One region of the Nonomuraea sp. NPDC003804 genome, then DNA from elsewhere that is predicted to be linked to it. Evidence: riboswitches for the same ligand, from Rfam matches in the RefSeq annotation. Region 1 holds a riboswitch; each other region holds the start of a gene.

Region 1 (2,258 bases):
CGCCGCCGAGCAGGCCGACCAGCAGCGTGACCAGGCCGGCGACCAGGAAGGCGCCCAGCGCCGCGCTCATCCACGGCTGGCGGGTGAAGCCGAGCGCCGCGCGGGCGCCGTCCCAGATCGCGGCCCACCACGGGATCGTGGACGGGGCGGCCAGCAGCCACCACGCGCAGAACCCGAGCGCCCACGGGACCGTCATGATCCAGCGGGAGGGGGCGCGCTCGCCGGTGTTCCAGGTCCTGCCGCTGCCGAGCAGGAAGTAGTCGACGACGAGCACGCCCAGCATCGGCACGAAGACGGCGCCGATGATGCTGAGGAAGGCGCTGTAGGAGTTGACGTCGACGAGGAGCGCCACGCCGATCGTCACGACGCCGAGAGCCACCGAGAAGACGCGCCGGTCGACGCGCGGCATGAGGTTCTGCAGCGACATGGCCGTGGAGTAGACGTTCGCGAACGACTGGTCGGTCTCGCGCAGCACCAGGATGCCGAAGAACAGCGCGCCCAGCGGCGCGGCGACGAACGGGCCGAAGACCGCCGTCGGGTCGTTCAGCACGGCGTCATGGCCGGCGATCGCGACCGCGTAGACGCCGATGGCCAGGCACGCCACCTGGGCGATCGTGTAACCGCCCACCACGCCGGTGAAGGCGGCCGAGCTGCTGCGCGAGTGCCGGGCGAAGTCGGCGGCCAGCGGTACCCACGAGACCGACAGCGCGATCACGAAGTCGACGGCGGGGGCGAAGGCGTCCCACGAGCCGCCGGTCGGCGCGGGAGCCCGCTGCAGGAGCGCGACCGCGAACCAGACGGTCGAGACGATCACGCCGATCGTGACGATCCGCCTGATGAGCCTGATCGCACCGAGCGGGTAGATCGTCAGCCCGGTGGTGATCACGCCCGCCACGATCACCCAGACCGCGTACGGCACGGCGTCGCCGACGATCGCCTGGGCGCCCATGGCGATGACCCACAGCTCGAAGGCACCCCACCCGAGCATCTGGATGATGTTGAGCACCGTGGGGACGTAGGACAGCCTCGCCCCGAACAGGCCCCTGAGCAGCACCATCGCCGGCTGTCCCGTCTGGGCGCCGGGGATGGCCGCGAGGCCCACCATGGCGGTGCCGATGAGACTCCCGACGACGGTGGCGGTGACCGCGGCGGTCATCGTCAGCGGGTTGTCGTCGAGGAGAGGGTTGATGAGGAAGAGGGCGAAGGAGAAACCCAGGAGGCTGACCCCGAGGTTGGCCCAGAAGGCGCCCTGGTCGAGGACGCCGAGGGTTCTGGGCGGGGCCTGGTCGAGGGTCAGCGGTACTTCGGCATGCTTCGGATCGACGACATGCGTCATCGCACGCTCCCTACGCCGGCATTACCCGGACAGGTTCATGCGGTCGGCGACGCCTGGGGGTCGCCCTCTCAGCCCGGCCATGCCCGAGCTCCCGCGGTTACTGGTTTGAGGCGAATTATTACATCTCGTTCCTTTTTGGCAACCACCCCCTCCCCGCCTCCCCGCCCCTCCCGCCCGCCCCTCCCGCAAGCCACGCCACCGAACCGGCCCTCCCGAAGAAGCCCCGACCACCCGCCCACACCACCGCACCGGCCTCCCGGCCACCCAGGAAGACCCCGCCCGCGCCCCCTACAACCGCGACCGGACGCCGGCACCGGCCTCCCCGAGAAACCCCGGCCCGCGCTTTCTTCGCAGTTCCGGGAGGTTGTGGTGGGGCGGGTCCGCGAGAATGGGGACATGACCGTTCCCGAAATCGACGTCACCGACGTGCCCGCCGGAGCCTTCCTGCTCGACGTCCGCGAGCCCGAGGAGTGGACGGCGGGCCACGCCCCCGACGCCACCCACATTCCGCTCGGCGAGCTGCAGGCCCGCGTCGACGAGCTCCCCTCCGGCCCCGTCTACGTGGTGTGCAGGGTCGGCGGTCGGTCCGCGCACGCCGCCGCGTGGCTCAACCACATCGGCCGCGACGCGGTCAACGTCGGCGGCGGCATGCAGTCGTGGGAGCTGGCGGGCAAGCCTCTGGTCAGTGAGAGCGGCCGGCCGCCGTTCGTCGCCTGACGCCGTCTACTTGAGCAGCTTCGACATCCGCCGGTCGGCAAGGATCTTGCCCTCGGTCTGACAGGTCGGGCAGTACTGCAGCGAGGAGTCGGCGAACGACACCTCGCGGATGGTGTCGCCGCACACCTCGCACGGCTGCCCCGTCCTGTTGTGGACGCGCAGCCCCGACTTCTTCTCCGCCTTCAGGTCCTTGGCCGCCAGGCCG
Region 2 (2,258 bases), on a different contig from region 1:
GGAGGATCGCGGTGGTGAGCGGGGCCAGCAGCACGCCGCCCCTGTGGTGTCCGGTGGCGACGGTGAGGCCGGGGCCGTACGGGCCGATCAGCGGCAGGTTGTCGGGGGTGCCCGGCCGCAGTCCCGCCACGACGTCGGCCACCTGCAGCTCGGTGATGCCGGGGACCAGTTCCCTGGCGTCGCGCAGCAACTCGTACAGGCCGCCCGCGGTCACCGTGGTGTCGAAGCCCAGCTCCTCCTGGGTGGCGCCGACGACGAGCTCGCCGTCGCCGCGCGGCACCAGGTACACGGGCGAGCCGTGGACCACGCCGCGCACGCAGGTGCCGAGCAGGGGGGACGGCGAGCGCAGCCGCATGATCTGGCCCTTGACCGGGCGTACCGGCAGGTCGGTCAGCCCGCCGCTCCACGCGCCGGCCGCCAGCACCACCCGCTCGCCCGTCAGCACATCGCCCGAGGCGTCCGAGGCGTCCGAGGCGTCCGCGCGCCCGCCGTCCGAGGCGTCGATCGGCCTGCCGTTCGGGGAGTCGGCCCGCCCGCCGTCCGTGGCGTCCGCCGGAACGTTCCCGGTGGCGGCCGAGGGCGGCTCCAGCCGTACGCCCACCACGGCCGAGCCGTCGCGGACCAGCGCGGCCACGCGCCGCCGCACCAGCGCCACCCCCGCCTTCTCCAGCGCGGCCAGCAGGGCCGCGGTGACGCGTCGGGGGTCGACCCAGGCGTCACCCTCGGCCAGCACGCCGCCCCTGACCGACGGCGCCAGCATCGGCTCCCTGCGGCGGCACTCGCGCCCCGTCAGCCGCCGCACCGGCAGCCCGAGCTTGTCCATGAACACGGCGAGCTCGTCCAGCGCCGCCAGGTCGTCGGTGTCGAAGGCGACGTCCAGCGTGCCCTGGGTGCGGTAGTCGAGCCGCAGCCCGCTGTCGGCCTCCAGCTCCGCGGCGAAGGCGGGCCAGCGCTCCAGCGCCGCCAGCCCCAGCCTGAGCAGCGACTCCTCGGTGTAGGAGACCTCGCTGACCGGGGCCAGCATGCCCGCGGCCGCGTGGGAGGCGCCACGCGCCGGGGCCGGGTCGATCACCGTGACACGCGTGCCCGCGCGCGCCAGACGCCAGGCGACGGACAGGCCCACCACGCCGCCGCCCACGATCAGATGCATCTCGCTCCCTTCGCCGGCATGACCCGGATCAGGTGTCTTGCGGTCGAAGGCCCGTCACAGCCTTCCTCTCAGCCCGGTACGGCCGGACTCCCGCGCGTCTTCCGCGAACAAGCCTACTCAAGGCCCGGACCCTGGTGACCGGCGCCGGATTGGTTATGGTCTGAGCGTGAATCATGTCGTGGTGGTGGGCGCCGGACTGGCAGGCATACGCAGCGTCGAGGCGCTGAGATCTCGTGGATTCAGCGGCAGGATCACGCTGGTCGGCGAGGAGCGGCACCGGCCCTACGATCGTCCGCCCCTGTCCAAGGCGGTGCTGCTCGGCACGGCCGACTCCAGCTTCGTCGACTCCGACCTCGAGGCCATGCGGGTGGAGCACCGGCCGGGGGTGTCGGCCAAGGGGCTGCGCGCGGGGGTCCTGGAGACGACCGAGGGCGAGATCGCCTACGACGGCCTGGTCATCGCCACCGGGGCGGAGCCGATCAGGCTGCCCGGCGAGGGTCGCCAGCACGTGTTGCGCACCCTCGACGACTCCCTGGAGCTGCGGGCCCGCCTGGTGGCCGACGCCAGGGTCACGGTCATCGGCGCGGGCTGGATCGGCGCGGAGGTGGCCACGGCCGCCCGTACGGCCGGCTGCCGGGTCACCGTCGTGGAGGCGGGCCCCGCCCCGCTCGCGCACGTGCTCGGGCCCGAGGTGGGCGGCGACACCGTCCCCTGGTACGAGGGCATGGACCTGCGGCTGGACACCATGGTCGCGGCCGTGGAGGAGGGCGGGGTGCGCCTGGTCGACGGCGACTTCGTCGAGGCCGACGTGGTGGTGTCGGGCATCGGCGTCCGCCCGGCCGTCGAGTGGCTGGCAGGCTCCGACATCGACCTGCACAACGGCGTCGTCACCGACGAGCATCTGCGCACCTCCCTGCCGAACGTCGTGGCCGTCGGCGACTGCGCGGCCTGGTGGTCGCGCCGCTTCCACACCAGGCTGCGCGTGGAGCACTGGGACACCGCGCTCAACGCCCCCGAGGTCGCCGTGGCCACGCTGCTGGGCGACGAGGCGGTCTATGATCCTGTGCCGTACTTCTGGTCGGAGCAGTTCGGCCACATGGTGCAGTAC
Region 3 (2,258 bases), on a different contig from region 1:
GGACGTGTTCCATGATCGGGCGGTTGACCACAGGAAGCAGGGGTTTGGGCTGGTTCGCGGTCAGCGGTCGCAACCGCGTGCCCTCCCCACCTGCCATGACGACCGCCTTCACCCGATCACTCCTTCTTCGCAGTTTGCCGGGGATCGCGCAGCTCATCCCTGGCAGCGGTGATGAGCCGGCGCACCTGTACCACATACAACACGCCCGCCCACCAGTACAGACCCGTTCCCCAGATGGCGAACGCCCATCCGATGATCCTCGCAGTATCGGCATACCAGGAGCCGGTATGGGAAGCCAGGAAGAGCAGCGGAAAGGCGTACATGAGGTTGGCCATGGCGGCTTTGCCAAGGAAATGCACGGGCAGTGCCTTGTAGCCGTATTTGCGGAGCACGGGAAAGAAACATCCGACGAAGATTTCCCGGGCGAGAATGATCGCCACGAGCCACCAGGGGATCACGTCCCTGAGGACCAGGCCGAGGATCGTGGCGAAGACGTAGAGCTTGTCGGCCGCGGGGTCGATGATGCGGCCCAGCCTGCTGGTCTGGTTCCACGCGCGGGCGATCTTGCCGTCCAGCCAGTCGGTGAATCCCGCGACCATGAGCAGCCCGATCGCCCAGCCGTCGGCCTGGGGCCCGAGAACCAGCCACAGGAACACGGGCACACCCAGCAGGCGCAGGAAGCTCAGCAGGTTAGGAACCGTCCAGATCCGGTCCTCCGCTGACGAAGGGGCGGAAGTTTCGCTCACGCTTGCGACCCTACTGCGTCGCCGACCTGCGTACGCTGCGCCGTCCGCCTCGTCCGGTTCCGGCCGCGGACCGGACCCTTCACCCCCGGGGGTTTCGGACACCTGGACGGATCGGGGGTTGCGCGCGCCCCCGGTGATCGGGTTACGGTGGCGCCGACCAACGCGGGAGCCCGGTGTGACCGGGCTGAGAGGACGGCTGACCAGCCGCCGACCGCCAGAACCTGCTCCGGGTAATGCCGGCGAAGGGAGTTTGCGCGATGAGTGGCGCGCGTTTTTCCAAGATCTACCAGGGCGATCTCCGGGTCCCGATGCGCCGGATCAGCCTGTCCGACGGCACGAGCTTCACCGTCTACGACACCTCCGGCCCCTACACCGACCCGGAGGTCGAGACCGACGTCACCCGCGGCCTGGCCCCGCTGCGCGAGCGGTGGGTCCTCGACCGGGGCGACGTGGCCCGGTACGGCGGCCGCCAGGTCCAGCCCCTCGACGACGGCTACCGCGACCAGAACGCGTGGAAGCGCGCAGGGACGAGCGCGTTCGCCGGGCGGCGCCGCGACCCCCTCAGGGCGGCGGGCGCGCCCGTCACCCAGCTCGCCTACGCCCGCCGCGGCGTGGTGACCAAGGAGATGGAGTTCGTCGCGGCCAGGGAGGGCGTCGACCCGGAGTTCGTCCGCGCGGAGGTGGCGGCGGGCAGGGCCGTCATCCCGGCCAACGTCAACCACCCCGAGAGCGAGCCGATGATCATCGGGCGCAACTTCCTGGTCAAGATCAACGCCAACATCGGCAACTCCGCCGTCACCTCCTCCGTCGAGGAGGAGGTGGAGAAGATGACCTGGGCCATCCGCTGGGGCGCCGACACCGTCATGGACCTGTCGACCGGCCGCGACATCCACACCACCCGCGAGTGGATCATCCGCAACTCCCCCGTGCCCATCGGCACCGTCCCCCTCTACCAGGCGCTGGAGAAGGTCGACGGGGTCGCCGCCCGCCTGTCGTGGGAGATCTACCGCGACACCCTCGTCGAGCAGTGCGAGCAGGGCGTCGACTACGTCACCGTGCACGCCGGCGTACGGCTGGCGTACGTGCCGCTCACCGTCGGCCGCACGACCGGCATCGTCTCGCGCGGCGGCTCGATCATGGCGGCCTGGTGCCTGGCGCACCACCGCGAGAACTTCCTGTACGAGAACTTCGCGGAGATGTGCGAGATCCTCGCCTCCTACGACGTCGCCTTCTCCCTCGGCGACGGGCTGCGTCCCGGCTCGATCGCCGACGCCAACGACGAGGCGCAGTTCGCCGAGCTGCGCACGCTGGGCGAGCTCACCCGGATCGCCCACGCCCACGACGTCCAGGTGATGGTCGAGGGGCCCGGCCACGTGCCCATGCACAAGATCAAGGAGAACGTGGACCTGCAGCGCGAGCTGTGCGACGACGCCCCGTTCTACACCCTCGGCCCGCTGGTCACCGACATCGCGCCCGGCTACGACCACATCACCTCGGGCATCGGCGCGGCCA

The links. Region 1 has a riboswitch for thiamine pyrophosphate ahead of ABZX22_RS33500 (cytosine permease). Riboswitches for the same ligand answer to the same signal wherever they lie in the genome.
Region 2: linked by a shared signal. The riboswitch ahead of ABZX22_RS18195 (FAD-dependent oxidoreductase) and the one ahead of ABZX22_RS33500 (cytosine permease) in region 1 are both predicted to bind thiamine pyrophosphate.
Region 3: linked by a shared signal. The riboswitch ahead of thiC (phosphomethylpyrimidine synthase ThiC) and the one ahead of ABZX22_RS33500 (cytosine permease) in region 1 are both predicted to bind thiamine pyrophosphate.

What each region holds. Positions count from the first base shown of each region.
Region 1 is NZ_JBEXMT010000029.1:111,921-114,178, reverse strand. It holds gene ABZX22_RS33500 (cytosine permease) at 1-1,336, opposite strand, end outside; TPP riboswitch at 1,327-1,441, opposite strand; gene ABZX22_RS33495 (rhodanese-like domain-containing protein) at 1,733-2,053, shown strand; gene ABZX22_RS33490 (DNA-formamidopyrimidine glycosylase family protein) at 2,060-2,258, opposite strand, start outside.
Region 2 is NZ_JBEXMT010000012.1:38,887-41,144, forward strand. It holds gene ABZX22_RS18195 (FAD-dependent oxidoreductase) at 1-1,150, opposite strand, end outside; TPP riboswitch at 1,139-1,254, opposite strand; gene ABZX22_RS18200 (FAD-dependent oxidoreductase) at 1,317-2,258, shown strand, end outside.
Region 3 is NZ_JBEXMT010000005.1:14,678-16,935, forward strand. It holds gene ABZX22_RS08010 (mannose-1-phosphate guanyltransferase) at 1-112, opposite strand, end outside; gene ABZX22_RS08015 (CDP-alcohol phosphatidyltransferase family protein) at 117-746, opposite strand; TPP riboswitch at 899-1,011, shown strand; gene thiC (phosphomethylpyrimidine synthase ThiC) at 1,004-2,258, shown strand, end outside.